Regions from separate parts of the Ruegeria sp. AI3 genome, predicted to be linked through region 4. Evidence: riboswitches for the same ligand, from Rfam matches in the RefSeq annotation. Region 4 holds a riboswitch; each other region holds the start of a gene.
What was found. A riboswitch is a leader RNA that binds a small molecule or an ion and turns the genes downstream of it on or off. The one in region 4 is predicted to bind cobalamin.
Positions count from the first base shown of each region.

Region 1: linked by a shared signal. The riboswitch ahead of ACRZ95_RS15360 (DUF1636 family protein) and the one ahead of nrdH (glutaredoxin-like protein NrdH) in region 4 are both predicted to bind cobalamin.
Region 2: linked by a shared signal. The riboswitch ahead of ACRZ95_RS17615 (aromatic ring-hydroxylating oxygenase subunit alpha) and the one ahead of nrdH (glutaredoxin-like protein NrdH) in region 4 are both predicted to bind cobalamin.
Region 3: linked by a shared signal. The riboswitch ahead of ACRZ95_RS03490 (DUF1636 domain-containing protein) and the one ahead of nrdH (glutaredoxin-like protein NrdH) in region 4 are both predicted to bind cobalamin.

Region 1 covers NZ_JBQFYA010000010.1:40,763-48,464, forward strand. The annotation lists gene ACRZ95_RS15340 (carbohydrate kinase family protein) at 1-402, shown strand, start outside; gene ACRZ95_RS15345 (D-lyxose/D-mannose family sugar isomerase) at 421-1,086, shown strand; gene ACRZ95_RS15350 (hypothetical protein) at 1,207-1,428, shown strand; gene ACRZ95_RS15355 (hypothetical protein) at 1,425-1,913, shown strand; cobalamin riboswitch at 1,948-2,152, shown strand; gene ACRZ95_RS15360 (DUF1636 family protein) at 2,259-2,606, shown strand; gene ACRZ95_RS15365 (ABC transporter ATP-binding protein) at 2,603-3,379, shown strand; gene ACRZ95_RS15370 (ABC transporter substrate-binding protein) at 3,392-4,342, shown strand; gene ACRZ95_RS15375 (iron ABC transporter permease) at 4,344-5,354, shown strand; gene ACRZ95_RS15380 (response regulator transcription factor) at 5,363-6,118, opposite strand; gene ACRZ95_RS15385 (GAF domain-containing sensor histidine kinase) at 6,091-7,281, opposite strand; gene ACRZ95_RS15390 (substrate-binding domain-containing protein) at 7,506-7,702, shown strand, end outside.
Region 2 covers NZ_JBQFYA010000012.1:110,445-118,146, reverse strand. The annotation lists gene ACRZ95_RS17630 (MurR/RpiR family transcriptional regulator) at 1-491, shown strand, start outside; gene ACRZ95_RS17625 (glutamine synthetase family protein) at 491-1,801, shown strand; gene ACRZ95_RS17620 (GNAT family N-acetyltransferase) at 1,916-2,437, shown strand; cobalamin riboswitch at 2,557-2,760, shown strand; gene ACRZ95_RS17615 (aromatic ring-hydroxylating oxygenase subunit alpha) at 2,825-4,096, shown strand; gene ACRZ95_RS17610 (hybrid-cluster NAD(P)-dependent oxidoreductase) at 4,102-5,181, shown strand; gene ACRZ95_RS17605 (hypothetical protein) at 5,443-5,910, shown strand; gene rpsD (30S ribosomal protein S4) at 6,218-6,838, shown strand; gene ACRZ95_RS17595 (AraC family transcriptional regulator) at 6,896-7,702, opposite strand, start outside.
Region 3 covers NZ_JBQFYA010000001.1:695,932-703,633, forward strand. The annotation lists gene ACRZ95_RS03465 (hypothetical protein) at 1-29, opposite strand, end outside; gene ACRZ95_RS03470 (TolC family outer membrane protein) at 116-1,534, opposite strand; gene ACRZ95_RS03475 (protein-L-isoaspartate O-methyltransferase family protein) at 1,629-2,282, opposite strand; tRNA gene ACRZ95_RS03480 (tRNA-Cys) at 2,504-2,577, shown strand; gene ACRZ95_RS03485 (NAD(P)-dependent oxidoreductase) at 2,617-3,687, opposite strand; cobalamin riboswitch at 3,714-3,917, shown strand; gene ACRZ95_RS03490 (DUF1636 domain-containing protein) at 4,001-4,381, shown strand; gene cobW (cobalamin biosynthesis protein CobW) at 4,378-5,433, shown strand; gene cobN (cobaltochelatase subunit CobN) at 5,439-7,702, shown strand, end outside.
Region 4 covers NZ_JBQFYA010000005.1:35,965-43,666, reverse strand. The annotation lists gene ACRZ95_RS09520 (ATP-dependent Clp protease proteolytic subunit) at 1-10, opposite strand, end outside; gene ACRZ95_RS09515 (metalloregulator ArsR/SmtB family transcription factor) at 335-679, shown strand; gene ACRZ95_RS09510 (entericidin A/B family lipoprotein) at 800-937, shown strand; gene ACRZ95_RS09505 (hypothetical protein) at 2,267-2,719, opposite strand; gene ACRZ95_RS09500 (DEAD/DEAH box helicase) at 2,957-4,834, shown strand; cobalamin riboswitch at 4,923-5,114, shown strand; gene nrdH (glutaredoxin-like protein NrdH) at 5,200-5,421, shown strand; gene nrdI (class Ib ribonucleoside-diphosphate reductase assembly flavoprotein NrdI) at 5,437-5,850, shown strand; gene nrdE (class 1b ribonucleoside-diphosphate reductase subunit alpha) at 5,832-7,702, shown strand, end outside.

The DNA.
Region 1 (7,702 bases), on a different contig from region 4:
ATGATTGAACAGGCCGATATCGTCAAAGTCTCGGATGAGGATCTGGACTGGATCATCCCTGGCCCGGAAAGCCATGATCAAAAAGTCCCTTTGCTGCTTCAAGCAGGCCCCTCTGCCGTCATCGTCACCCGCGGAAGTGAGGGCGCTTCAGGTTATCAGGCCAACGGTGCTGTGGTCTCAGTCCCAGTCAAACCGGTGCAAGTTGTGGATACGGTTGGCGCGGGGGACACGTTCAATGCCGGGGTTTTGGCCTCGCTGGAACGGGCTGGCCAGTTGACAAAGCCCGGATTGAAAGCACTGTCCCCGGATGCGCTACGCGACGCCTTGACCTTGGGCGCAGAGGTGGCTGCTGTGACCGTCTCGCGCGCCGGGGCCAACCCGCCCTGGTCGCATGAATTATAGCCCTACGAAGAGTCCGAGATGAAACGATCCGAAATCAACCGTATCAAGACCGAAGCCCAGGCATTCATCAGTTCATTTGGTGCCGTTCTGCCGCCTTTTGCAGATTGGACACCTGAGCAGATGCGCAACACTCAGGCGGAAAGTATCCGTGCCCATGGGCTAGGTTGGGATATCACCGACTATGGTCAAGGCAAGTTCGATGAACTTGGGTTGTTCCTGTTCACCCTGCGCAACGGCAACGTCAGCGATCTGAGCCGGGGGCGCGGTATGCTCTATGCCGAAAAGCTGCTGATCTCTCGCGACAAACAGCTGTCGCCGATGCACCGCCATATCGTCAAAGCCGAGGACATCATCAACCGAGGCGGCGGCGATCTGGTTATGGAAATCTATGCCTCGGACCCCGATGGCGGTATCGACCGGGATACCCCAGTCACTGTTCCCAGCGATGCCTGCCCTGTCACCATAGGGCCCGGAGAGCATCTGCGCCTGAAGCCAGGTCAGAGCGTGACCTTGATGCCCGGCATCTGGCATGCCTTCTGGGCGGAAGGTGGGGATTGCTTGATTGGCGAAGTCTCAACCGTGAATGACGACCGGACGGACAACGTATTTGAAGACCCGATCCCCCGCTTTGCAACAATCGAAGAAGATGCAGCGCCGGATTTCCTGTTGGTTGCCGACTACTGACTTCATTAAGAATTTCGCGCTTGCATTTTCTGACTAATTTAGTCAGTTAATGGCTGACCCAGTCAGATTCCGTTGGAATCATCGCCCGGTCCCATTTTTGCGACCGAAAGATAACCTGACATGCGAAAATCCCTCGCCGATCTGTTGGCCATGGACGCTGTTGCCAGTCGCCATGGCTGCGCATTGAAACCAAAACTGAGGCAGGCGATTGAGGCTGATCTCAGCTTTTCCGTCCGCGCTGCATCACCGCGTCTTGAAACGCCAGTTGATCCCAATACGCTTCCGCAAAACGTCCACCCATTGGCCGCGAAAGCCCTCGACCCCAAAAGGGAACGCGCATGAAACACTCGGCATCCAACCACACACTGCCCCGCATCGAATTTGACGGTTTCGAACGCGGTTTGCTGCCTGTCATGCGGCACTTCATCCTCAGCTTCACAGAGCCGGAAACACAGGCTTGGCAACATGCCTTTTCGGTAGCGACCGAGCGTTGGGGGCGCGATCAGGGGCTTGTTCTGGCGCATCTGGTCTTCAAGATTATCAAGGCCACGCTACACACCCGCCCTCTGGGTCTGGCCTTCAAAGACCCGCTTTGTGCTGAAACACGGCAAGAACTGACATGTGACGAGCACGCCCTGCTCCGGATGCTGCATCACATGCGCCGCGACGAAACTCCGGCAGCGCGCGATGCCTTGAACGAATTGACCGGAGGCTATCCGGACGCCCATCTGATACAGGCCGGTTTGACCCTGGCTAGCCAGTTCCCGACAAATGGCGTCGGACCGGGCCAACCCGCGCGCAGGCCGATCCTGCGTGTGGTCCGCTAGCGCGATTCCTGTGCTTGACAATAGGAGCGTGAGCAGACTAGCTGCTCTGGATGGTTCCCGACGGCCTGTGTCTGAGGGATGAAAATGGGAATACGGTGCGGCCCAAAGGCCAATGCCGTGACTGCCCCCGCAACTGTAAGCGGAGAGCGACGCCACAAAACCACTGGCCCCAAAGGTCGGGAAGGTTGGCCGAGCAATGACCCGCAAGTCAGGAGACCTGCCATCACAGTTTAACCAACCCGGGGCGGGGTGTCCCGGAAGGAGGCTCGATGGCACATCTGCGTGCTGATGCAACTCATGGCTTTTGCCTTCAATCGGCTTTCGTTCAAGTCGGCGACGCGTGCCATGGCTGATCATTTCGTCCTGATATGCGGCACCTGCAATGGGCCGATCCCTGCGCACGAGGCAAAAGAAGCGTTGGACCGCCAGCTGCCCGAAGGGTTCTCGACACGCCTGATCGACTGTATGGCCGGGTGTGATCGCCCGATGACCGTCGGGCTGCAGGCCAATGGCAAGGCGCAATATCTGTTCGGCGACATTCAATCCCCTGCTGATCTGAGCGCTTTGGCTGAGTTCGCCCATCAATTTCGCGACAGTGAGAATGGCTGGACCAGCGCCTCGACCCGTCCTTTGGCGCTCTATACCAAAACCCTGTCGCGCATGCCCTGCCTGCCACCGGAGGGCACGGCATGAGCTTTCTGGTCGCTGAAAATCTGGAATATTACGCCCTGAACGGCGATGTTCTGCTGCGCGACACCTCGTTCTCGCTTGAGGAAGGCGCGATATTGGCCGTCGCTGGCCCGAACGGGGCGGGCAAAACGACGCTGCTCAACCTCTTGTGCGGGGTCGCAAAACTGGCGCTAGGCGATGTGCGTATTCAGGATCAAAGCCTGCGGAAACTGTCCTCGCTGGAGCGGGCCAGACGGATTGCCGTTGTCGGCCAGCAGGAAGTACCCGACGGGCGGCTGCACCTGCGCGACTATGTGGCCCTTGGGCAAATCCCGATCAGGGCCGACAAATCCGCAGAAGCTCTTCAAACGGACCTGCAGCGCGTGCTCGACACCACCGAGCTGTCCCATCTGGCCGGCAAACAGATGGCAAAACTGTCCGGCGGAGAGCGCCAGCGCGCTCATATCGCACGGGCTTTGGCGCAGAACCCCTCGCTGCTGTTTTTGGATGAGCCGACCAACCATCTCGACCCCGATGCCAAAGGGCACATGCTGTCTCTGGTCGCCGAGTTGGGCGTGACGGTTGTGATGATCGTCCACGATCTGGTCATGATCCCCGAATTCGCCAGCCACGTCGCCCTCATGAAGAATGCGCAGCTGACGGCCTTCGGCCCGGTCTCCGAGGTTCTGACACCAGACCGCGTGCGCGAGACTTTTGGTGTTGACTATTTGTGTTTCCAGCACGAAGGACGCGTGATCCCCGCGCTGGACATCCGAAAACGAGAGCTTTCATCTTAACAGGAGAGATTGATGAAACTGAAACTTTTGTCCGCTGCGGTCCTAAGCGCGCTGGCGGGCGGCGCTGCCGCGCAAGAGATCACCGTCGACAATTGCGGTGAACCTCTGGTGTTCGACAGCAAGCCCGAGCGGATCGTGGTTCATGACATGAACATGACCGACATGGCCTTTGCGCTGGGTCTTCAGGACAGCATCGTTGGTCTGACCGGCATCACCGGCTGGTACAAGACCAGCCCCGATTTCGACGCGCAACGCGGTGACATTCCCGAACTCGCTCCGAAATATCCGACGGTCGAAAACCTCGTCGCGGTTGAGCCCGACATGTTCTTCGCCGGATGGTACTACGGCATGAAACCCGGCGGCGACGTTACCCCCGACACGCTGGAGCCCTTTGGCATCAAGACAATGGTGCTGACCGAAAGCTGCATTCACCTGAACAAAGACCGTCCCGAAGCCACCATGGATCTGCTGTTTGACGACGTTCTACGCCTGGGCACGGTCATGCAGGTCGAAGACAAAGCGAACGCGCTGGTCTCGGGCTGGAAAGACCATCTGGCCGCGATCGAGGCCAAAACCGCCGATCTGGAAAAACCCCGTGTCTTCCTGCTGGACGGCCCGGCCGATGCGCCCTTTACCGCAGGCAAATACGCCATTCCTGACGCGATGATCGCAGCGGCTGGCGGCGTCAACGTCACCCATGACATGGACACAAGCTGGGGCCGCACCTCGTGGGAGGCCGTCGCCGCCTCGAACCCCGAATTCCTTGTCCTGCTGGACTATCAAACTGGCAACGGCGCGGCGGATACCTTCAAGTTCCTGCAGGAACACCCGGTGATGTCGCAGACCGATGCAGTCAAGAACGAGCGCTGGATCGGCCTGCGTTACGAAGAGCTGACACCGGGACCGGCAAACATCGAAGCGATCGAGAAGATGGCAACGGCAATGCACCGGGGTAACAGCTAAGATGACGAAAACGGGCCGGGCGGTACTGTTAGGGGCGGTCATTCTGACCGCCCTTTTGCTGCTGTCGACGATCTACGGAACTACCCCGATCCCTATGGCCGAGGTTTTCACCGCGATTGGGCTGGGTACTGGTGTGACTGAGGGCGACATGTCCCCTCTGCACCGGATTGTCTTTGACCTGCGCCTGCCCCGCGCGTTGTTTGCGGCAGTGATTGGGGCCGGGCTGGGCGTTGTCGGGGTCGTTTTGCAAACGACAACGCGCAATGACCTGGCTGACCCGTTTCTGTTTGGTCTTTCGTCAGGGGCCGCTGCGGGTGCCGTCTTGGTCATCACTGTAACAGGCGATGTTCTGGGCATCTGGACCCTGCCACTTGCGGCCTTTTGCGGAGGCCTGATCGCGTCCGGCATTGTTCTGGCCCTGGTTCAAAGCCTGCGCACCAGCGCGCCGGAAAAACTGATCCTTGCAGGCCTGGCTGTATCTTTCCTGTTTTCGGCCATCACCAACTATCTGATCTTCGCAGGCGACAGCCGCGCCGCGCATTCCGTCATTTTCTGGATGCTAGGCGGCCTTGGTCTGGCCCGGTGGGAGACCTTTCCACTTGTCGTGCTAGGGCTGACCCTGATCCTGGGCTATTCCCTCTACCGAAGCCGTTGGCTTGACGCCCTTCTGACGGGGGATTTCACGGCCTCAACACTCGGTATTCCAGTTCAAGGCCTGCGATTTCGGATGTTTCTGGTCGCCGCCTTGGCCACGGCCAGCTTTGTGTCGGTGGCGGGTGTGATCGGGTTTGTTGGCCTTATGGTTCCGCATATCGCCCGAGGCATTGCCGGAACGCTCCACCGCAATCTCTTGATCACATCCGCCGTCGTCGGGGCCATCTTGCTGACGCTGTCAGACATTCTGTCTCGGCTGCTTCTGGCCCCGCAAGAGTTGCCGGTGGGGATCGTTACAACCTCGATCGGGTCGCTATTCGTGTTCCTTTACCTGTTCAAATCCTCACGATCTGACTAGCACGGCCGTCATCCCAAGTTTTGCCGACGCTCAAGCCAGCTTCCCAACTCATTTTCCGCCGAAAAGATGCTCTCGCGATTCAGTATCTGAGAGGTCATGGCCTTTGAGACAGCCCGGACACGTTTGTTGATCGCGATATCGTTGCCATCCACCGGCAGATCGCCCACATCCAGTTTTTCATAGATCGACAGTAGCCGGTTCTGCACCGTCCTCAGGGCAAGCTTACGACGCAGCGCGATGGTTTTGTCGGGCAAACCAAGGGCGAGATCGGATAGGATTGCCAGCTCAACCTCCGTCAGCGCCTCGCCCGAGCGGCTCTGTTCCCGCTGGATTTGGTGAATTTCCCGATCCACCATGATCTGCGCCTCAATCAGAACGGCACGCAAAGCCAGATGCATTCGCGAGGGGCTGGCCGTCTTCAAAACATAGCCATAGGCGGCCTCTTTCGGAACGATCCGCGCAATGCCGCGGAGATAGGCCTCATCCGAGTAGTTGGACCAAAACAGAATGCGGGTTGCGGGGCGTTCCGACCAAATCGTCCGCGCGGCCTCAATCCCGTTGCGCTCTTTCATGCGCAGGTCCATGACAATGGCCTCGACACCGTTCTGTCGGGCCTGCTCTTCCCCTTCCCGGCCGTTCGAGGCGAGGCTCAGATCGGTCACCTCGGGCAAGGCATCCTGAACCAGCTCCCGCAGGTAGTTCGCGTGCATTGCATCGTCTTCGACCAGCAGAACCTTCATGCCAACACCTCGGTTTTCGGGCATTCAGAAGCTGGTAGGCAGACCGTAATCTCGGTCCCGCTATTGTAGCGGATGTCAAACTGCGCCGCGATCAGCCGGGCGCGGGTGCGCATATGCGTCAGCCCGCCCGAGGCCTGCCGGATTTCAATCGCTCCCATGCTGCGCCCATTGTCCCGCACGCGAAGGCGCAGCCCGTCCTGACATACAATCTCGACCTCAATCCGACTGGCCGAGGCGTGCCGGACCGCGTTGTTGATGGCCTCTTGTGCGATACGGAACAAGGCGATGCGCTTGGTTTGCGGCAGCCGGTCGACCATCCCGCCGGACAGGTCACGAACGTCAATCTCGACCCCTTCATCCGGGTCAATCGCGCGTTCAAGATGGGTCCGTACGGCATGCTGAAAGCCGAACAGCTCCAGCAGGGATGGAATCGAGGTGTCGATGATTTCACGCAGGCCCTGAATGCAGTTCCTCATACTGCTGCGCAGCCCATCCAAGTCCTGAGGCGTTTCGCACCGCTCCAAATCCCGGCTGATCCGCGTCATGTCGGCCAGAGTCTGATCGTGCAGATCCATCCCAATCCGTTGGCGTTCCAATTCTAGCGCGTCTGTCAGGCTGAGGGCCCCAAGCCGCAGCCCCTCTTCCCGCGCCTGCACCTCGGTCCGCATGATCGCCTCGCGCCGAGCCTGTTCATTCGCACGCAGAGCATAGAAATACGGGGCCAGAATGTCGGCAATATTGCGAACTTGCTCGACGGCTTGTTCATCATAGAAATCAAGCTTTTGGGATGAACAGTTCAACGATCCGATCGTGCGGCCCAGCACTTTCATCGCCACATTCACGCGGCTGCGCATATTGTGTTTGAGGATGGGATCATAGTCCCCGCCTTCGAACACATATCGCGGGTCCTCCGGCGCGTTTCCGGTCAACATGTAGTCGCAATCTCCCCGCAGGATATCGCGCACGGGCGAGACCTCGACCGGGGCGCGGGTGCGGCTCCAACTGGTGCGCAGGCCGACCTCATAGCTTGTGTTAAGCCGCCCTTCCTCGTCGATCAGGCAGACATCCAGATGGTCAATTTCCAGAATGCGCACGATCTCGGATTTGACCGACCGCAATGCGGATTTGATATCCAGATTGCCCGCCAGATGGTTCGAAATCCGCAAGTAATAGGCAAGATCGGCCATGTGTTCTCTTTCGCAGCGCCAGCATGCCGCAACCGGCATGGGCGAGTATATCGACCAGCGGATCGAGTGTCATGCGGGTCGCCGCAGCCTATTTGCGGGAACCCGCAAGGAATGCGCGCGTCCTACTCTTACTTTGCGCGTGTCCTTTGGGAATTTTAGGCGCGTCGGCCCCGTCAGGCTGGCACCAAAATCGTGCGGCGCTTGGGCCGCTTTGGGAGGAAAACATGACATTAAAGGCCATATTGCTCGGCGCTGCGGCCGGGATCATCACCCTGACAGCCCCGGCTGCCGAAGCGGATACATCCGAAAAACGCATTGCCCTGTCGAACAACTATGCAGGTAATTCGTGGCGGCAAGCCATGCTGGAAAGCTGGCAGAAAAACGGAGATCAAGCCGTCGCGGATGGTGTTGTCGCCGCTGC
Region 2 (7,702 bases), on a different contig from region 4:
AGCGCATATGCTCGGTACTGAGCCAGCCAAAAAGCGATGTCTATATTTTGGGCGGTCGGATCAGTGATACCATCGCGCAGCACCTGTCTTTTCACCTGCGCCAAACCCGCAGCGGCGTGTATCATCTTCCGGCCAACAATGAGGTCTGGCCGGAATACTTGCTGCGGATGAAGCCTGCCGATATCCTGTTTCTCGTCGATTTTCGCCGCTACCAACCCGCGCTGGCGCGATTGGCCGCGACTGCCGCGCAGGACCGAGGGGTTCGCGTTGTCCTCATGACAGACAAATGGCTGTCTCCCATATCCCGCCATGCGGCGGAAATCTTGCCAGTTCCGATCGAAAGCGGCACGCTCTGGGACACGTATACAGCGGCCCTTGCCGTGACCGAGGCGCTCGTGACGCGTATCGCCGAAGACAACTGGGACCAGACGAAATCCCGCATCGAAGCCTGGGATGCCATGCGATCCCACAATCAGGACCCCAACCCATGATGCCCAAAACCCCCTTGATGTTTGTCGCCACCTCTGACCTTGCCGGGAAATTACGGGGCAAGGCCTTTCCGGCGGATCAACTGAACAAGCGGTTGCAGCGTGGGGTCGGGTGGACACCAACGAACGTTCAGATCAACTGCTTTGACGGAATTGCCGAAAGCCCGTTTGGCGCGCTGGGCGATCTTCTTCTGATCCCGGACGCCACGGCCGAGGCAAAGGTCGAGTTCGGCGAAGAAACTGGCCTGCACTTTCTTATGGGCGATATCGTCACGCTGGATGGAGACCCGTGGGACTTCTGCACGCGCAGTCTTTTGAGGGCGGCGCTGGAGCGGCTGCACAAGGTCTCTGGGGCAAATTTATTGGCTGCGTTCGAGCATGAGTTCCAGCTGAAAGATCCGCCAAGTCAGGCCAACGAAGCCTATGGTCACCGGGGCTTTGGCCTGCAGCGGGATCTGTGCGAGACCTTGATCAACGCGATTTCTCAGGTCGGTCTGAAGCCGGATTCGATCATGAAGGAATATGGCCCAAACCAATATGAGGTCGTCATCGGCCCCGAGCTGGGTGTTCGCGCGGCGGACGCGGCCATCATGGTACGCGAACTGACCTATGCGACTGCACAGGCCTATGGCGAGCGGGCTACCTATACCCCTATTCGAGATGTCGCGAGCGTTGGGAATGGGGTCCATATCCATATGAGCTTTGTGGATGATCATGGCGCGCCGTTGACCTACGCCGAAGACGGCCCCTGCGGCATGTCGGATCTGACGAGTGCCTTCGCTGCTGGAGTATTGAAGTATCTGGATGCGATCCTGGCCCTGACTGCGCCTTCGGTGATCTCGTATGAACGCCTGACACCGCATCGTTGGTCTGCGGCTTTCAACAATCTGGGCTTTCGCGACCGCGAGGCTTCCTTGCGGATTTGTCCTGTGACCGCAAAAGACCCCGCCTCAATCGCGGGGCAGTTCAATATCGAATACCGTGCGGCGGACGCTGCAGCTTCGCCTCATCTGGCGCTTGCTGCGGTTGTCATGGCCGGGGCGAAGGGGATCGAAGAAGGGCTACCCGCGCCCGTTCCAACTGAAGAGGATCTTTCGCTTTTGGACGTCGCAGAACTGAACCAAAGAGGGCTGGTGCGCTTGCCTCAGACCTTGGAAGACGCGCTCGACCGGTTCGTTTCCAACCCGGTTGTGACCGGCTGGTTCCCCGAAGGCTTCGCCGAGGTGTACCAAGCTCACAAACAATCCGAGATCGCGACAACCGCACACCTGGACACAGACGCACGCTGCCGATTGTACGAAGAAACATATTGACCTGAGCGGCTCGTCTTGCCGAAGCTCGCCCAATGCGACCTCTGGGGCGTCGTTTGGGTAATCTCGCGCCGTATGACGCGGCGCAAGCTGTTTAGCTCAGGATAGGGATGGATCATGAACCGTTCAGAAACCGATGCCATCTTGAATGTGCATAGGCTGGCTTTTGGCGAACCGGAAGGTGAAGAAATCGCTCAACTCGCCGAAGATCTCCTTGAGCATCCGGAAACGATTTCAATCAGTGTGAGGCGTGACGGGCAGATCGCGGGCAATGTCATGTTCACCCCGTTTGTCTTCCAGGATCACCCGGACGTTAAATGCTATCTTCTGGCGCCCTGCGGTGTCTCGCCCGAGCATCAAGGCCGCGGAGTTGGCAGAGAGATGATGGAGACCAGCATCAAGCACTTGAGGTCCATTGGAACAGACGCTGTCTTTGTGTTGGGCGTGCCGACTTTCTACCCCTTATTCGGGTTTGTCCCGACTGACAAAGAGACGCCATATCCGGACCTTCTGACGATCCCCGAGGCATGGATGACGCTTGAGCTCACTGCAGGATGTGTTGAAAAGCTGGCGGGCAAAACACTTGCGATTGCGCCCTTCATGCACGCGCATTTGTGGGACACATCACAACACGGGTGAATTCCGTTTTTTTGTTCTTGCCTCAAGCTGTAGCCCTGTTTCAGGTTTCCATTTCTGCTGGGCATGTCTGTTTTGTTTCTGGAAATGTCGCAAGGCTTTCAGCCGCGAATTCATCCCCGCGTAGGTTGCGCGTGTGAGGTGCTGCTGTCTGATTCTCGGGCGGCAGAGAATTGGGAAGCCGGTGCAATTCCGGCGCTGCCCCCGCAACGGTAAGAAAGGTCAGGTTCGACAGGTAACCACTGGGACGAGGATCCCGGGAAGGTGTCGAAACCGGGCGTAAGCCCCTTTCAAGTCCGGAAACCAGCCTTGCATATATGTCAAACCGCGGGTGGCGGTGGGGGCACAAGTTTCGGACGTGATCCTCGCACGGCTCCGGACTGGCCTCTGATGTCATCTGCCCAAGCTAAGCCGCGGGGCGCGGCAGGAGAGCCAGAAGTGAGCAACGTTCAAAGCCTGTTGGCGCGTCGAAACCCGGCCTATGCCCTTGAACAGGCATTCTATACAGATCCAGATGTATTTCAGGCCGATCTTGAGGCCATCCACTACCGCGACTGGCTATTTGCCATTCCGGCATGTGAACTGGTGAAAACAGGCGACTATGTAACCTACACTGTGGGCGCATACCGCGTGATCATCGTGCGCGGTGCGGACAATCAGATCCGGGCCTTCCACAACACCTGCCGCCATCGCGGGTCGATCATCTGCAAAGCGGCCAAGGGGAACTCGCCCAAACTGGTCTGCCCCTATCACCAGTGGACCTATGAGCTTGACGGCTCATTGCTGTGGGCGCGTGATATGGGGCCTGATTTCGACCCCAAACAACACGGGCTGAAAACCGTCCACTGCAGGGAACTGGCCGGGCTGGTCTATATCTGTCTTGCAGATGTAGCCCCCGATTTCGACACCTTCGCCAATAAAGCACGGCCCTATCTGGAGCCGCATGATTTGAACAACGCCAAGGTCGCCTTTGAAAGCACGATCATCGAAAAGGGCAACTGGAAGCTTGTTTGGGAAAACAACCGCGAGTGCTATCACTGCGGCGGCAACCACCCTTCGCTGTGCCGGACCTTCCCTGATGATCCCTCGGTAACCGGTATTGAAGGGGGTGAAGCCCCGGCCTTCATGCAAGCTCACTTCGACCGTTGCGAGGCTGCAGGGATGCCGTCGCAGTTCTATCTGCATGATGACGGGCAATACCGTCTGGCGCGGATGCCGCTGAAGGAAGGGGCGGAAAGCTACACTCTGGACGGCAAATCTGCGGTGCGCCGCTTTCTGGGCCGCGCGCCCTTTGCCGATGCGGGGACGTTGCTGAAGTTCCACTATCCCAGCACATGGAACCACTTCCTGGCCGATCACTCGATTGTCTTCCGCGTCACTCCGGTCAGCCCGACCGAGACCGAAGTCACCACGAAGTGGCTGGTCAACAAGGATGCGATCGAAGGGGTCGATTATGACGTCAAGCGCCTGACTGAGGTCTGGATGGCCACCAATGATGAAGATCGCCGCGTGGTGGAAGACAACCAGATGGGCATCAACAGTCCGGCCTATGTGCCGGGGCCGTATTCGGGGGTCCAGGAATCCGGTGTTCTGCAATTCACTGATTGGTATTGCAGCGCTTTGGCGCGTCACTTTGCGCCCAACACGATGGCGGCGGAGTGACGGAGATGAAAGACCTGAACGCTGTTGCCTCGATCTGGCAGGATGATGAGAGGCTGGAATGCGTCTCGGTCGTGCCCGAGACGCCAAACACCGCCAGCTTTACGTTCCGCGCCCCGTCCGGGGCTTTGTTTGCCTACCATCCGGGTCAGTTCCTGACGCTCGAGATTCCGGCACCGGGGCAGCCGGGAGGCGTTGTGCATCGGACCTATACGATCTCGTCATCCCCATCACGTCCGCGATCCATTACGATCACGGCCAAGGCGCAGCCGGACAGCATCGGTACTCGTTGGATGCTGGACAATCTGAAGCCGGGTATGCGGATGCGGGCAATTGGCCCGGCGGGTCTGTTCACCAATGCTGAAAGCGTCGCCGCCAAGTATCTGTTCGTCTCGGCGGGGTCGGGCATCACGCCTATGATGTCGATGACAACTTGCATGTGGGACGAAGGCCGCGATCTGGATGTAGTCTTCATCAATTGCGCCAAGCGCCCGTCCGAGATCATCTTCCGCCAACGGTTGGAGCAGATGGCAAGTCGGACGCCGGGTCTGGATCTGAAGTTCGTCGTAGAGGAAGCGGATCGTTACAGCCCCTGGACCGGCTACCAGGGTCAGTTCAACCAGCTGATGCTGGGCCTCATGGCCCCAGACTATCTGGACCGTGAGGTCTATTGCTGCGGTCCGGAGCCGTTCATGCAAGCTGTTCGGGACGCTCTGTCGGGTCTTGGCTTTGACATGGACAACTATCATCAGGAAAGCTTTGGAGCTCCGGTTGAGACCGAAGCGGATCAGCCCGATCTGGATGATATCGTTCCTGACGATGACAGCGCCGCCGAGATCGTGTTTGCGACCTCGGGTGTCACTGCTAAAGTCGCCGAGACAGATACGGTTCTGGCCGCCGCACGTGCCGTCGGGTTGAGCATTGCCTCGGGCTGTACGTTTGGCGTTTGCGGCACCTGCAAGGTCAAAAAGACCTCGGGTGAGGTGCACATGGTTCACAACGGCGGTATCTCCGAGGATGACATCGCAGCAGGCTACATTCTGGCATGCTGTTCAAACCCGATCGGCAAGGTCGAAGTTGAGGTGTGAACGGGAAGTCTCATGCTGAAACTGCAGGACGGCTGCGGCCGCCTGCGGTTTCAGAATTTTAAGTATTTGCATTGATCTCAGATACTTATCGCCCCAATACGCGCTTCGGGAAGTTTGGATAGCACAGGTTCGATCACGGATAGTTGATTCTATTCGGCAACATTCATGTGATTGCTCAAATTCTGTCTCTTTTCCGCCGGAATCTCCCCTGATAAAGCGGGTTGAGTACTGGGTGGGGTGTTGATAAGTGCGAGCAGGTATATGAGAGCCGGATATAACGGTCGTGTAGCCATTTCATGGAATCAAACCGAGCTTGATGGGCTTGAGGCAGCGCCTTTGGCCTTTTTGGCGGTCGGGTCCGCATGGTCCTGGCGTGGTCAGGCGCTGGTGTTGGGCGAAGTGGCAGAGCAAAATCTTGAGCAACTGGGACATATGGGTGCGACCGCTGTGCGCACCCGCGACGCGTTCTCAGCCCCGCAAGATATCTCGGGCGAGTATTGCGGTACGGTCACATTGACCAATGGGGCGCGACGCTTTGCGGCAGATTTGATCGTAGCAGATGACGAACAATGGCCGACCCTGGTGTTCAACACTGGCTGTCCGCCTCGGGATCAGGATTTCTGGATCAGCGAAGTAACACATGCCGGTGTCGACCTGCAGAGCGTACCGCAACCGACTGCACAGGTGGTGGCGTTTCCGGGAAAATCCGCGCCGGGTTTCTTTTCATAGGTTTGGTTACCTAGCTGGCGCTGAACCCGTTGGCCTAAAAACCCTTCAAGAATTTTGAGCAGGGGCGTCGGGACGTGTTGACTCTGACAGTTCCGCAGATATAAGCGCGGCTTCATTGGTGTTGGTGGCCCCCGCAAGGGGATGCCTGTCATGGGGGAAACCTCAAGAGGACAACGCCCTTTATAACCCGGCACCACGCCTGGTCTGAACTGGAACTGCCCGGTCCGAGCGGAGACGCTATTTCGGCCCGAAAAGTGGGAACCGGTTTTCGGATCAAGCTGAAATGCCACTTTAAAGGAGATCAGCCGTGACCAAACGCACGTCTGCCAAGTACAAAATCGACCGCCGGATGGGCGAAAACATCTGGGGTCGTCCGAAATCCCCGGTCAACCGTCGTGAATATGGCCCCGGCCAGCACGGCCAGCGCCGCAAGGGCAAACTGTCGGACTTCGGTCTGCAGCTGCGCGCCAAGCAGAAGCTGAAAGGCTACTATGGCGACCTGACTGAGAAGCAATTCCGTCGCATCTACGCCGAAGCTGAGCGAGTAAAAGGCGACACCGGTGAAAACCTGATTGGTCTGCTGGAGCGCCGTCTGGACGCCGTTGTATACCGCGCCAAGTTCGTACCGACCGTCTTTGCTGCACGTCAGTTCGTGAACCACGGCCACGTCAAAGTGAACGGCAAGCGGGTCAACATCCCGTCCTACCGTGTCAAAGAAGGCGACGTGATCGAAGTGCGTGACAAGTCCAAGCAACTGGCAGTTGTTCTGGAAGCTGTTGCTCTGGCCGAGCGTGATGTTCCTGACTACATCGACGCCGACCACTCGAAAATGACCGCGACCTTCGTACGCGCACCGGGCCTGAGCGATGTGCCTTACCCAGTCATGATGGAACCGAACCTGGTTGTCGAATTCTACGCGAAGAACTAATCTTCGCTCACATTCCAGATTACAAAGGCCGCGCTTTCAGCGCGGCCTTTTTAGTTTCTAAGCTATGCATTTTGACCCGATGTCCCGACGAGGTGGCACTCCGAATTTGCGCGAGTATTCCCGACTAAACTGGGTCGGGCTTTCATAGCCAACCTCAAAAGCTGCTTGCGTCACACTGAGCGAACCGTGCGACAATAGCCTGCGGGCTTCCAGCAGCCTGAGGTCTTTTTGGTACTGTAGTGGAGAGGTGGCTGTTACCGTTTTGAAATGGGCGTGAAAGGCAGAAACGCTCATGCCAGCGCTTTGTGCCAGATCGCAGACGGGCAGGGCTGTTCGAAAATCCGCGCGGATGATGTCGATGGCGCGCGCGATACGGCTGGCGGCACTGTCGCGCCATAGCATTTGCCGCAGCATGCCACCGTGATCTGCCTGTAGGAGTCGGTAGTGGATTTCACGGCTGATCATCGGTGCGAGAATTTTTGCATCCGTAGGGTTTTGACTGGCGTGAAACAGGCGAGTCATAGCGTCAATCAGACCGGGCGAGGCTTTTGATGCGGCAAGGCTTTGGACTGTTTCGATTTCAGTAGGTTCTGAGCCGACAGAGTCGTAGAGACCACGTAAGATGGACAAGTCCAACGAGAATACGAGGCCGACATAGGGCTTTTCCCGACTTGCTTCGGTGACAGCGGCCAAAACCGGAAGTGAATGGCTGACGATCAGGGAATCGCCTGCTCCGAAGTGAACAAGGCGATCTCCGATACGTGTTTCTTTCTTCCCCTGTAGAACTAGGCAGACAATCGGTTCATACACCTGCGCTTCTATTGACTTCGTTTTGACGTCATGAAGAAGGCCGAAACCGTCCAA
Region 3 (7,702 bases), on a different contig from region 4:
GACAGTACATCCTCGATACCTGAGGTCATGACGCTATCCGACATTGTTCTCTACCGCTCTATTCTTGAGACCAAGTGTAGCCAAACACGTCGGGCGTCACAACCAGTAGTATAGATCAGTCCCGCCGCAACGCTTTGAGAACGCGATCTAGATCCTTGCTTTGCTTGCTGACCTGCGCCGGAGCCTTTTTGACCAGATTGTAGTACAGCGTCGGATCATAGATCTGCACCGCAAGCCCCAGACGTTCAGCCGTCAGAAGGCCTTGCGCCTGCAGCAGCTGGTATGCCGCCAATGACCGTTCCGTGCGCGAGGCCACCTCGGCCAATTGGGCATCCAGAAGATCCTGCTGAGCGGTCAGCACGTCCAGCGTGGTTCGCGCGCCCAGCGTCGCCTCTTCGCGAATCCCGTCAAAGGCCACTTGCGAGGCCCGGACCCGCTCGGTCGAGGCCGTCAGGCTGGCCGTTGCCGTTTGGAACCGAACAAAGGCATCTGTCACGCCTTGCGTGATGTTCTTCTGCACGTTCAGCAGATTGGCCCGCGACGAATCCCGGGTTGCCATCGCGCGACGTACGTTGGCTGCAAGACGACCGCCTGCATAGATCGGCTGGTTGAAGTTCAGCGAAACCGTGGCGTCGTTGATGTAGTCATCATTGTCATATCGCTGCGTCACACCCGCATCCGCGTTCAGGCTGACATTGGGCCCAAGGTTGGCGCGTTGTTGCTGCACGATCAAATCCAGCGCCCGCACCTGGTGCTGAGCCGATAGAATCGCCGGGTGATTGCGCTGCGCGAGGCTGATTGCCTCGGATTGCGAGCGTGGGAGATTCGGAAGCCCCGGCTGCCCAGCCGTACGCCCCGGCAGTTTGCCGACCGCATTCACATATTCGGCCTGAGCAGTGCTGAGATCCCCTTTGGCATCCGCAAGATCCGCGCGCGAACTGGCCAGCTGCGCCTCAGAAAGAGCCACGTCGGTACGCGTGACTTCACCCACTTCGAAGCGGTCATTCGAGGCCCGAAGTTCCTCGCTCGACAGATCGACGTTGTTTTGCCGAATCTGAACTGTTTCTTCTTGCAGCAGGACGCTCAGATACGCGGTTGCGGCCCGGAAAAGAACTTGCTGCTCGATATCGATCAGCGACTGGCGCGTCGACAGAACCGTTTCCTGTGCGGACTGCTTGCCCAGCACCGATGCCCCGCCATCATACAAAAGCTGGCTGAGCGTCAGACCCGAGAAGAATCGCGACGGGTCGGTGCTTGTTCTGACGGAGTCAGTTCTTGTTCTCGTGTAATCCTGACTGACCTGAACCGTCCAGTTGATGATCGGGCGCAGCGCGGAAAGTGCAATTGCTACGTCTTCATCCGCTGCCCGCAACAGGGCTCGGTTCTGTTCCAGCAGACCGCTGGTGTTATACGCTCCGATGAACGCATCTGTCAGATTGTCAGCCCAGACGGCCCGTCCGGGAACAGTACTCAGGGCAATGGCCGCAGTCACTGCAAGCGCTTTGACCAGCTTTCCCGCTGTCTTTCCACGCATACCAAATCCTCTCAAATCGAAATTACGCTGCCTCTCCGGCAGTTTGCGTCTTTATGTTCAACTAATCAAGGTGGTGGAAACAACAGTCAGCGGACTATAGCGAAAATGCACACTCTTGGGAAAAACCGTCCAAAACCAGCGCACTGGCGTTGAAGGCATCCCGCCAACTGACCACACCACCGGCCTTGCGACCGATGCGAACCGTACCCAGTTGCCCGTCCACAAATAGACATGCGATCCGGCCCTGATCCTTCAATTGGTCCAGCACCGCGTCGGGCACATGTTCGACACCACCTTGTATCATAATCACGTCATAAGGGCCATGCTCGGCAGCCCCTTCTTCAAGAGGACCTACATGGATGACGGCATTATCGACGTTTTCTTCCGTCAGCACGCTTTGCGCCTCAGAGGCAAGATGTTCGTCGGATTCGACGCCTACCACCAGCTGCGCCATTCGAGCGGCGATTGCGGTCGAATACCCGTAGGCCGACGCGATATCGAGGACCATTTCTTCATTGGAGATATTCAGCGCATCCAACATCTTGGCTAGAGTGCGCGGCTCAAGAATGCAGCGGTTGTTGCCCAGATCGATCAACCCTTCGACATAGGCCGCTTCGCGCTGTGCAGTTGGCACAAAGCTTTCACGCGGAACGGACAGCATCGCGTCGATAATTGGAAACTTGGTCACATCCGAGGGTCGTACCTGCGTATCAACCATGGTGCGGCGCCGGGCTGCGAAATCTGACATCTGATCTCTCTTTTCAATCCCTTGGATAAATGGCTTGTGCCACACTCGACCTGTCTCGACAACGGCCCAGATGCCGCAAGCCTGGTTCACGATCCGTTTAGACCGGCCGCCCACAAATATTGATTTGCGGCCCAAAATCGACGGCAATCCTCTGGACGCCCCCGATGAAAGCTGCTAAAACGCCCACCACACCACGGCAAGTATTTGATTTTACTTGAAAAGGCGAGTTGGCGGAGTGGTGACGCAGCGGATTGCAAATCCGTGTACACCGGTTCGATTCCGGTACTCGCCTCCACATCCCCTTCCTCTAAATACCGTCTTCGGAAATCAGTTTTCAGGAGGAACGCCCCTGAGGCACAACCTCGTACCCTGGTTCTTCCGGCTCATCGTCCTGCATTTCCGTAGGAAAACCCGGTGCGCGGATGTCCAAGCCCGTGGCCTCCTCCAGGCGTTTGATGATGTTTGGCGACAACTCACGCTCGCCAAACCGGGCGATGCCATCCTCAAAGATCTTGATCATCACCGGATTGATTTCCAGCGGAACACCGGCGCGGTCGGCGACGTCCTGAAAGAGGCCGATATCCTTTTTCACCAAATCCATCGTAAACGAAATATCGCGCGAACCGTTCAGGATCACCTGGCTTTCCGTTTCGTGCACGAACGAGGTCCCTGACGAGATTTTGATGGCCTCATAGGTGGTGTTCAAATCCATACCGGCGGCCTTGGCGGTGACCAGCGCTTCGGCACAGGTGATCAGGTTGGCCGTGGCAAGATAGTTGGTCAGCACCTTCAGAACCGAGGCCGAGCCGAGCTCTCCGGTGTGCAGAACGCGCCGCCCCATGGTGGTCAGGAAGGGCAAGATAAGTTCGAACGTGTCGCGGTCGCAGCCAGCGAAGATCGAGATATTGCCCGTCGCCGCGCGGTGACAGCCACCCGAGACAGGGCAATCGACTGCGGCCCCTCCGCGCTCCAAAACCAAAGCCCCCAACCGCTTGACCTCAGCCTCGTCGGTGGTGGACATCTCCATCCAGATCTTACCTGGACCAACCTCGGGCAGCATCTCTTGCATCACCGCGTCCGAAGCCGCAGGCGACGGCAGGCAGGTGATCACGGCATCGCAATCGCGCATCATCTGGGCCGGGCTATCAGCCGCTTTGGCCCCCTGCGCGACGAAGGCCTCAACCAGATCGGAACTCAGGTCATGAACCGTCAGGTCGATTCCATTACGCAGCAATGACCCCGACAGCTTGCCGCCCACATTCCCAAGCCCGATAAAACCTACTTTCATGGATTTCGCCTCCGTTTGCGCCCTAAGGCCATGCGACCACGCCTCAGCGCCCGATTCATGCCGCCTAGCGACGCTGGCAGGTCGCTTTTCAACGCACCACAGCGGTCTGGACTGCATCGCGCTTGACAAGCTGAGGGTCGGTGCCGCATGAGCCTCCTGTTGGTGTCTGTGAGAGCAGATGAAAAGGGAATGCGTCAACGGGTTTTCCGCCAAACGCAGCCGCCCCCGCGACCGTGACCGGAGAGGGTGCCCGAGCCACTGGCGCAAAGCCGGGAAGGCGGGACATCCGACAGAGGACGCCTCTGACATCCGCAAGCCGGGAGACCTGCCAGCGCCCGAAGATGAAACCGGACGGGGTGTTCCGGTGTCGGGTCAAGGGACCCGCATGAAACCCCGTCCCCCACGATGAGGATTTGGGGGGATGAGAGACATGACCGAGACCGCTCCGGTCGAATTGCTGGTTTGCACCACCTGTCGTCGCGGACTGCCCGTTGAAGACGACGCGAAACGCCCCGGCACCCTGTTGCACAAGGCGCTTGAACAGGCGGACCTGCCGGAAGGGATAACCCTTAAAGCCGTGGAGTGTTTATCCAACTGCAACGAGGGCTGTTCCATCGTGCTGCGTGGCGGCCCGGAACGCTGGACCTTCGTCTATGAACATCTGAACGAAACCGACCATGTCGACGTGATCGTGGACGGCGCCACCAAGTACCTCGCGACCGAGGACGGCTTGGTCAAATGGCGTGAGCGCCCTGAACACTTCCGCAAAAACTGCGCAGCCCGTATTCCCCCGATTGGAGCCCTGAAATGAGCAACTTGGAAAAACTCCCCGTCACCGTGATCACTGGCTTCTTGGGCTCGGGCAAAACAACTCTCGTTAAGCACCTGATGCAGAACCCGCAAGGCAAGCGTCTGGCCGTGGTTGTTAATGAGTTCGGCGATGTCGGCGTCGATGGCGATATCCTGAAATCCTGCGCGATCCCGGATTGTCCGGCGGAAAACATCATGGAACTGGCGAACGGCTGCATCTGCTGCACTGTGGCCGATGATTTCATCCCGACCATCGAAGCCCTTATGGCGCTGGAGCCGCGCCCCGATCACATCCTGATCGAAACCTCGGGCCTCGCCCTGCCCAAGCCGCTGCTGAAGGCGTTCGACTGGCCCGATATCCGATCGAAAATCACTGTTGATGGCGTGATCGCGCTGGCCGATGCCGAGGCCGTCGCCGCTGGTCGCTTTGCTCCGAATGTCGAAGCGGTGGACGCTCAGCGCATGGCTGATGACTCGATCGACCATGAAACGCCCTTATCCGAGGTGTTTGAGGATCAGATTTCCTGCGCCGATATCATCCTGCTGACCAAGCCTGATCTGGCCGGTCCCGAAGGCGTGGCAAAAGCCAAAGAGATCATCGCCGCCGAGGCCCCTCGCCCGCTGCCCGTTGTCGAAGTGGCCGAAGGCGCCGTGGATGTGCGCGTCGTTCTGGGTCTTGAGGCCGCAGCCGAGGATGACATGGACGCTCGTCCTTCGCATCACGACGGTCACCACGATCACGAGCATGACGATTTCGAAAGCATCATCGTTGATCTGCCGGAACAGTCCGATCCTGCCGATTTGGTCGCCAAGATCGAACGTCTGGCCAATGAGCTGAACATCCTGCGCGTCAAAGGCTATGCCGCCGTGCAAGGCAAGCCGATGCGCCTGCTGGTGCAGGCCGTGGGTGCCCGTGTGCGTCATCAATACGACCGTCCATGGGGCCCCGGTGAGGAACGCCGCTCGCGCATGGTGGTGATCGCCGAGCATGACGATATCAAAGAAGCGGAAATCCGCGATATCCTCGCGGGTGTGACCGAGGCCGCCGAGTAAGGCCCATGCACGTCGTCTTCCGCGAAAGCCACGGGTTAGAAGAAACGGAAATCCCAACCGATCTGGGCCAGAGCCCGGCGGATTTGGTGGTGCTGTCCTTCTCGGACAGCGACCTTGGCGCTTTCGCGGCGGGCTGGCATCGCGGTGGCGGGCCGGATGGGCGTATGCCCACGATGCGGTTGGCGAACCTGACGGCGTTGAAACATCCTCTGTCCGTCGACACCTACGTGGAGCAGACGCTGGAGGGTGCGAAGGGCATTCTGATCCGCCTGATTGGCGGCGTGCCTTACTGGGCTTACGGGCTGCAGCAAGTGCTGTCGCTGGCGAAGGCCAAGGGCATCGCGTTGGCCGTCCTACCCGCCGACGGGCGTGAGGACCCGCGGCTGGATGACTATTCCACCCTGCCCGTCTCGACCCTGCGCCGTCTGGCACATCTCTGCGACACAGGCGGCGAAGTCGCGGCACAGGCCGCCTTGGCGCAGATGGCGTTGGCGGCGGGGCTTTATGCCGGCCCTGTTATGGGGGCTAAAACCCTGCCCGAATCTGGCGCGTGGTGTCCTGATCGCGGCGTGATCCCGGTTGAGACTGCCTTTGCGGGCGACGCAAAACGTATCGTCGTCACCTTCTATCGCGCCTATCTGACCTCGGCGGACACGGCCCCTGTCGCCACCGTGATCCGCAGCTTGCGAGATCGCGGGTTCGAGGCCGTAGGTCTCTTCGCCCCTTCGCTCAAGGCTCCTGCTGCGGCTGAGTGGTTGCGTGACAACATCGTCGCGCTGAAGCCTTCGGCAATCATCAACGCAACCTCGTTCTCGGGCAAAGGCGCATCGGGTACGTCCCCTTTGGACGCGGCGGGCGTGCCCGTGTTTCAGATGGCCCTCGCCACGTCCCGCCGCAAGGCTTGGGCCGAGGCCGAACGGGGCCTTTCCCCTGCCGATCTTGCCATGCATGTGGTGCTGCCCGAAGTCGACGGGCGCATTTCAGCGGGCATTGCCTCGTTCAAGGAACCGGGCAAGCGTGATCCGCATCTGGAATATTCCCGCTTTGCCCACCGGGCTGAGCAAGAACGGATCGAAGCGATTATCGACCGTGTCACCGGCTGGCTGACCCTGCATGACAAGCCCAAGGCGGATCAGGTGCCCGCGCTGGTGCTGTCGACCTATCCCGGCAAAGACTGGCAAATGGCGCATGCGGTGGGGCTCGACGCGCTGGCCTCGGCCGAGGCGATCCTGACCGATCTTCAGGCCGAGGGCTACAACACCGCACCGGCCGAACCAATTGCTGAAACCCTGCTGGATGCGCGCATTTCATGGTCTTTGGAAGATTACCAGGCAGCCCTAGCTGACCTGCCTGAGCAACTGCGGGCCGATCTCCAAACCGTTTGGGGCAAGCCCGAAGACGACCCGGTTTTTACTGAAGGCGCGTTCCACTTCACCGCCCTGCGCCGAGGCAACGCGCTCGTTGCTCTACAGCCCGAACGCGGCACACCCGAGCTGCGCAATGACGACTATCACGACCTGTCTCGCACCCCGCGTCACAGCTACGTCGCCTTCTATCTGTGGCTGCGCAAGGGGCTGGGCGCAGACGCTTTGATCCATATCGGCGCGCATGGCACTCTGGAATGGCTTCCGGGCAAGTCCGTTGCTCTGTCGGCGAATTGCTGGCCCGAGGCGCTGATCCGCGACTTGCCAGTGATCTACCCCTTCATCGTCAACGACCCAGGCGAGGCCGCGCAAGCCAAGCGTCGGATCGGGGCCGTGACGCTGGGCCATATCCCGCCCCCTATGAAGGAAAGCGGCACCCCAGATCGTATGGTACGTCTGGAGTCTCTGCTTGATGAGTTCTCGAACGCAGACGGGCTTGATCCCAAACGCCGTGACCGCCTGCAGGAAAATATCCGCGACGAGGCACAAGCCATCGGGTTGGAAAGCGATCTGGGTCTCGATCAGGCCACCTGCACCGCCGAGGCGATTACCCGCATCGACCGCTTTGTCTGCGATATCAAAGAAAGCCAGTTCGGCGACGGGCTGCATATCTATGGCCGTGCGCCTGAGGTTCCCGGTACTTTCGACCCCGCGCCTTCGGCCCATGCGGAACGCAACGCTCTGATCGACGCGCTGGCCGGGAAACGGATCGAGGCCGGGCCGTCCGGTTCCCCCTATCGCGGTCGCTCGGATGTTCTGCCGACCGGGCGGAACCTCTATACCACCGACCCCCGCTCGGTGCCGACGCGGGCGGCCTACACCCAAGGCGTCAAACTGGCCGAGGA
Region 4 (7,702 bases):
GATCGAACATTCGGAACCTGCCTGCTTTGCTATGGATCGGGACATTATCCCAACAAGAGTTACCCGAGTCTTAGTGTCGCCACTGGGGGGCTGCAAGGGGGGCCAGCAAGAACGACCTTGCAAACTGTTCGCAAGATACGGCGGCCCTTGTCTTCAGGTCCCACCTCACAGGGGCCGAAAACGGCGCTTTTTTGTTCACCGCTTCTTTGATCACAGTATTTTGATGCATGCATATGGGCGTAAAAGTGCAAAATAAGTAAATTGGATGTACTTATCCGGAAAGAAGTATATCTCTGGCTCCACCCACAGCGGGATAGTAAGGAACGAAGTTTAGATGGCACTCCCCCAAGTAACCCAGGACACCCCCTCGGCAGAGCTTGACCACATGGTCGAAAACGCGTCGCGGGCGGCGAATTTTCTGAAGGCGATTAGCCACGAAGGGCGTCTGATGATCCTGTGCCATCTGGCGTCGGGCGAGAAATCTGTCACCGAGCTTGAGACTCTGTTGTCCGCCCGCCAGGCCGCCGTGTCGCAGCAATTGTCGCGCTTGCGGTTGGAAGGGCTGGTGACGCCCCGCCGCGACGGCAAAGCGATCTATTACCGACTGGCCGATGACAAGCCCCGTCGGATGCTGGAAACCGTCTATGAGCTGTTCTGCAGCGAAAACACAGGGCACTAACAGTTTGCCCGGCAGGCCGCAGGCGTAGACGCAGCGCGACCCCCGGTAAACCGCAAAAGTGCTAGCCTCCTCAGTAAGATACTGCTACCGAAGGCCTGATCGAGCATGAAGGAGAAAAACATGATCCGCGCAATTCTGATTGGCCTGAGCCTATTTGCATTGACCGCCTGCGAAACCGCCAAAGGCGCGGGCAAAGACATCGAAAAAGCGGGCGATGCGATCCAAAACGCAGCCTCGGACGTGCAGGAAAACCTCTGATTTACGCCTTCATCTTGCGGATCGCAGGATGACGCACGCAATATGTTGTTGATGCGGTAGGCTGAACTGGCTATTATGCAAGGACAGGTGCATAGACGCGGCATTGCATCATCTGACGTTAACACGGGGCTCTTTTGCACATGCGAAAGAGCCCCGTTCCCATTCTGACGAGGGGTGGGTGGTAGCCTGCATGAAGCCAGCAAGGGAAAAGGCGTCAGGTGCGCAGACGCGGTCTTTGCATGCGCCCTTGCGGGCAACCCCTGACGCCTTACCCGGACGAAGTTTGTCCTAAGACCACTTCGATCCAGTTGCCCCGGCCCCCGAGGGAACCGCAGCCGCCGCCACAAACTCGAAAGTCGCCGCGACGCACAAAGCCCATTTGAGAAGATGATCCGTCGACCCAAGACACGAAGCCCCAACTCGATGCACCACCCACCGGTAAGCCCTTGCAAAAAAACGTCAATCCTAAGATCAACTTTCCCTGCGCAGACCCCCTTGGCCTTTGCATCCCGCCTTCTGATCCGAGGAACTCCAGCGGTGAAACCAATCTTGCATTGCACCCGTAATCGGGCAAGAAAATAGCACTGCAGCATGGAAATCAGACGGGGATAAGTTGTTGATATCTGCCGGGAGGGTACTGTGGATAACTCCGGATTTCTCGACAACCACGTAGGGTTAGAATTGCAAAACTCTTTTCGCAAAACTCTGACCGGAATATTGCGATTTGCTGCAGGTGCAAACGGCAACAGACGATAAACTGATCGCAAATTGCAGGAACTGACAACGCCGCACCGTCCGCCGAACCGAATCGTTCGGACCGAAACAGGGCTAAGTTCCCTATTACACACCTGCGCTGTCGAGCATATGCAAAAGACGGCATTTAGAGTGAGGCTTGCGCCCGGTATTGGTTCTTAACCGACGCTTAAAAAACGCCTGCCGTACTGAAGTCGGTCGCGGAGGCAAAACAGATATGTTCGCAAAAGATCGACTGGACAAATCCTCCCAACAGAACCTGCGGCATACTGCGGATAGGATGCCATTCTGTAATGGAGCTTGGACCGGACGGCGAATTTTTCACCGTGCGTGACTCCGCGCTGAAGGTTCGCGAGATCCGAGTAACCCGGGCCGAGGAACGCCGCGTGTAAACCCGGCATATCATGGATCATGTCGCGAGCGGCGAAATTACCGTCCGGTCCGCCTCCTCCCTATGGAGACGAGTTTTCCGATATTGAGAAGCGTTCCGACCCGGACGGTTTACCTACTATTCTGTCGCAGTCAAAATCAGGCGACAGTCCGTACCCCCTACAGTCCGGCCGGGCCGAAAACGCTTCAGTTCACCTGACGTTCCAGAACGGTGCTGTAGGTAGTTCCATTCCGCAGGCTACGGAAATCCGCGTAAATTCGCCCATCCTCGTAGCGCGCGTCAATCAAAGCGTTTACGCCAATCGCCGGCTCGGCCGAGCTTTCGACGATCCCGATCTTTCCAGAGCCATCCTGGCTGATGGAACCGGTGGCCTCGTACATCGTCCAGTCATCCATGGCATTGCGACGCCACATACTCGGCCCCCAGAAGACATTGTCGTTCTGAGCCTGAATTTCGAGCACCCATTCCGACTGGTTAAATCGTGGAGCATCGCCGGTAGCCGAATTCGACGGCGAAACTGTAGTCTGGCTGGCCGTCCAAATACCGCGCAGATCAGGCGTGGTTTCGGCACCAGCGGCAGTACCAAGGGCTAGGCTCGTGGCCAGAGCGGCTGCTCCGGCAGTCATAAATCTGGTCATGGTCTCTTTCTCCCTGAAATCGGTGCCATCTCTGGCTGTGTTCAACAGATTGGGAAGAGTGCGACGGATTACAACTTTCCTGAAGGAACCTTCATCAAGCGTTTATGCTCTGTTTGATCGCACAGGTCGCTTTCCACACTATACATCCGGCGCCTCACTCGGTAAGGAGTGCCCTTCGACGATCATCCGCGTAATAGACGCTCTGAGGGTGACCGCAGCATCCCAAAGAGCCGAGCCATGAATCAGACACTTCAAGACGCCCTTGATCGCAAAGGGTATGACACGCTGACCCCTGTCCAAACCGCCGTATCCGCGCCCGACTTAGAAGGTCGCGACATGTTGGTTTCGGCACAGACCGGATCGGGGAAAACCATTGGCTTCGGCCTTGCCATCGCCCCGACCATACTGGGCGACGTGGATGTATTCGATGGGGCTGGCGCGCCTTTGGCGCTGGTCATCGCGCCGACGCGTGAATTGGCGATGCAGGTCAAACGCGAATTGGCATGGCTTTATGCGGATGCAGGCGCGTTCATCGCGTCCTGTGTCGGCGGCATGGATATGCGAGACGAGCGGCGGGCGCTGGCCCGTGGCGCGCATATCGTGGTCGCAACGCCGGGCCGCCTGCGCGACCATATCATGCGCGAGTCGATTGACCTGACTGCTGTGCGCGCCGTGGTTCTGGATGAAGCCGATGAAATGCTCGACCTGGGCTTCCGCGAAGATCTTGAGTTCATTCTGGAACAGACACCGTCCGAGCGTCAGACACTGCTGTTTTCCGCGACGGTTCCCCGCGCCATCGCCTCCCTCGCCGCGCGGTATCAGCACGATGCCGAGCGGGTCAGCACCGTCAGCGAGCGCACACAACATGCCGATATCGAATACCGCGCGATGAACGTGGCCCCGCGCGATGGTGAGAATGCAATCATCAACGTGTTGCGGTTCTACGAGGCCCCCAACGCCATCATCTTCTGCAACACCCGCGCCATGGTCAGCCGCCTGACGGCGCGGTTGTCGAATCGTGGATTCTCGGTCGTGGCCCTGTCCGGCGAGCTGACGCAAAGCGAACGTTCGAACGCGCTACAAGCCATGCGCGACGGACGCGCCCGCGTCTGTGTGGCGACCGATGTGGCCGCGCGCGGCATCGACCTGCCGAACCTTGATCTGGTGATCCATGCGGAACTGCCGAACAGCCATGAAACGCTGCTGCACCGCTCGGGGCGAACCGGACGCGCCGGGCGGAAAGGCGTCAGCGCGCTGATCGTACCGCCTGCATCGTTCAAAAAGGCGCAACGCCTGCTGAAATTCGCTAAGCTGACCGCCGAGTGGGGGTCTGCGCCCTCGGCCGACGAGGTTCAGGCGCAGGATATGCAGCGGATTTTCAGCTCGGATGATTGGACCGTGGATGTGACCGAGGGGGAAAGTGCTCTGGTCGACGATCTGGTCTCGCGCTTTTCGCCGCAACAGCTGGCGGCGGCCTATCTGCGTCAATACGGGCGCAAGCACTCCGCCCCCGAAGAGCTGAGCGACACGCCGGATGCAGCGGCAAAACCGAACGTGCCCTTTGGCCCAAGCGTGTGGTTTTCGCTGTCGGAGGGACACAACGAAAACGCCTCGCCTCGCTATTTGCTGCCCATGTTGTGTAAGGCGGGCAAGATCACCAAAGACGATATCGGCGCGATCCGCATTGCTGACACAGAAAGCTATATCGAGATTCGCGAAAGCAGTGTCGAAGGTTTCCTGAAGGCCATCGGCCCCAAAATGACGGTCGAAGGCACCAAGACCATCGTGCAACTGGACGCGCCGCCCGCCCTTTCCGGTGGTGGCCGCAAAGGCCCCAAGCGCGACTTCAAAGGCAAGAAGCGCCCCGAACGTGCTGAACGCCAGGCCCGCGCGGCTGAGCCTCAACCCGCAAAACCACACCGGAAACCGGCCGAGAAACCCAAGCCCGAAACGCGCCCCAAACGGGAAGAGGTGCCCTCGGGCGATCAGCATAAGAAACCCGCGCGCCGTCCGAAAGGCCCGCCTCCGCCCAAAGGCAAGCCAAGCAGCAAGAAAAACCGCGCGCGGGCGGCTGCGATGAAGGGTGGCAACGCGATGCCCAAGCGGAAAAGGTAGACCGCCTTAGCGCACGTGGCTGGTTGTGCAAGCGAAGAAATTTATTTTCTTCGCCACACCATATATTGACAACATGCCACCACCAACCCCAATATGGTGTTGCTTCGGTTCTTTCGATTCCTGTTGAAAGCTAAGAGGGAAACCGGTGAAAAACCGGCGCTGCCCCCGCAACTGTAAGCGGAGAGTTCGACTGAATACGCCACTGAAAGCGTGCTTTTGGGAAGGCCAGTTCGAACGTCAATCCGCGAGCCAGGAGACCTGCCGTAAGCAAAGAAAGAGAACCGCGAACGGAGGGTTCGGGGGCGTGTTCAGGGGTCATTTTGCCCGCAGCGTCCTCGGCATTCATTAAAAGGACAGAGGACGACATGAGCATTACCGTATATTCCAAACCCGCATGCGTACAATGCACCGCCACCACCCGCGCGCTGGATGCAAAAGGCATCGCCTATGACGTCATCGACCTGACCCAGGACGACAGCGCAATGACCCATGTGACCGAGTTGGGCTATCGTCAGGCCCCTGTCGTTGTTGCGGGCAGTGATCACTGGTCGGGTTTCCGCCCGGACATGATCGCCCAACTGGCCTGATCCATGACCGCGCCGATCCCGGCGCTGGTCTATTTCTCATCGAAATCCGGAAACACCCACCGCTTCGTCTCGCGGCTGGGCCTGACCTCTTTCCGCATTCCGAATGGAATGGACCCGCTGCCTGACCCCGGACACTCCTACGTGCTGATCAGCCCCACCTATGCCGATGGCGAAGGGCGCGGGGCGGTTCCGAAACAGGTGATCCGGTTCCTGAACAACCCGGACAGACGTGCCGGGATCGTTGGGGTGATCGGCACAGGCAACCGCAATTTCGGTGCGACCTACGCTTTGGCCGGTCGCATCATCGCCCAGAAATGCAACGTACCGCTGCTCGACACATTCGAGCTGGCCGGAACAGAGACCGACATCGCCCGCGTCCGCGCCGGGCTGAAAAAACTAGGGAGACACCTATGCTCGACAGCAGCGTAAACGAGCAGGATTATCACGCGCTGAACGCGATGCTGAACCTCTATGATGGTGAGGGGAAGATTCGGTTCGATGCCGACCGTATGGCCGCGCGGCAGTATTTCCTGCAGCACGTGAACCAGAACACCGTGTTCTTCCACTCGCTGGACGAAAAGCTCGGGTATCTGGTTTCCGAGGGCTATTATGAAGAGGCCATTCTGGACCAGTATTCCAAAAACTTCATGCGGAAGATCTGGGATGCGGCCTATGCCAAGAAGTTCCGGTTCCCGACCTTTCTGGGCGCGTTCAAATATTACACCTCATATACGCTGAAAACCCGTGACGGGCAGCGGTTCCTGGAACGTTATGAGGACCGCGTCGTCATGACCGCGCTGGCGCTGGCGCGCGGGGATGAGGCGCTGGCCCTGTCCTTCATGGAGGAAATCCTCGACGGTCGCTTCCAGCCCGCCACGCCCACCTTCCTGAACGCGGGCAAATCCTCACGCGGGGAGTTGATCTCGTGCTTCCTGCTGCGGCTTGAGGACAACATGGAGAGCATCGGTCGCGGCATCAACTCGGCCCTGCAACTGTCCAAACGCGGCGGAGGTGTGGCGCTGCTGCTGACCAACATCCGCGAGCACGGCGCGCCGATCAAAGGCATTGAGAACCAATCGTCAGGCGTGATCCCGGTGATGAAACTGCTGGAGGACAGTTTCTCCTACGCCAATCAGCTTGGCGCGCGGCAAGGTGCGGGTGCGGTGTATCTGAACGCGCACCACCCGGACATCATGCGCTTCCTCGACACCAAGCGCGAAAACGCGGATGAGAAAATCCGTATCAAAACGCTGAGCCTTGGCGTGGTGATCCCTGACATCACTTTCGAGCTGGCGAAGAAAAACGCTGATATGTACCTGTTCTCGCCCCATGACGTGGAAAAGGTCTACGGCGTGCCGTTCTCGGAAATCTCGGTGACCGAGAAATATCACGAGATGGTCGATGACAAGCGCATCCGTAAATCCAAGGTCAACGCGCGCGAATTCTTCCAGACCATCGCCGAGATTCAGTTCGAATCCGGTTACCCCTACGTGATGTTCGAAGACACGGTGAACCGGATGAACCCCATTGCGGGCCGGATCAACATGTCGAACCTGTGCTCCGAGATTTTGCAGGTCAATGAAGCGTCCGAGTTCAACGATGACCTCAGCTATTCCCATCTGGGCACGGATATCTCCTGCAACCTCGGCTCGCTGAACATTGCCAAGACGATGGATGGCGGCGATCTGGGTCGTACTGTCGGCGCTGCGATCCGCGCGCTGACGGCGGTGTCTGAGATGTCGGCAATCGACTCGGTCCCATCGGTGCGTCGGGGCAATGATGAGAGCCACGCAATTGGTCTGGGGCAAATGAACCTGCACGGGTTCCTTGCCCGCGAACATATCCACTATGGCTCGCCCGAGGGGGTCGAGTTCACGTCCGTCTACTTCGCGGCCATAGCCTATCACGCGATCCGCACCTCCTGCGATCTGGCACAGGAGCGTAAGGCGTCGTTCAAGGGGTTCGAGGCCTCCGACTATGCCTCAGGCACCTTTTTCGACAAATACACCACCCGTGACTGGCTGCCCGAAAGCGAGCGGGTTAACGCTCTTTTCGATGGCATGACCCTGGCCACCCGCGACGACTGGGCGGCGCTGAAGGCCGATGTGATGAAACACGGCCTCTATAATCGCAACCTTCAGGCTGTCCCGCCAACAGGGTCGATCAGCTATATCAACAACTCGACCTCTTCGATCCACCCCATCGTCTCGAAGATCGAAATCCGTAAAGAGGGCAAGATCGGCCGCGTCTACTATCCGGCGGCCTTCATGAACAACGACAA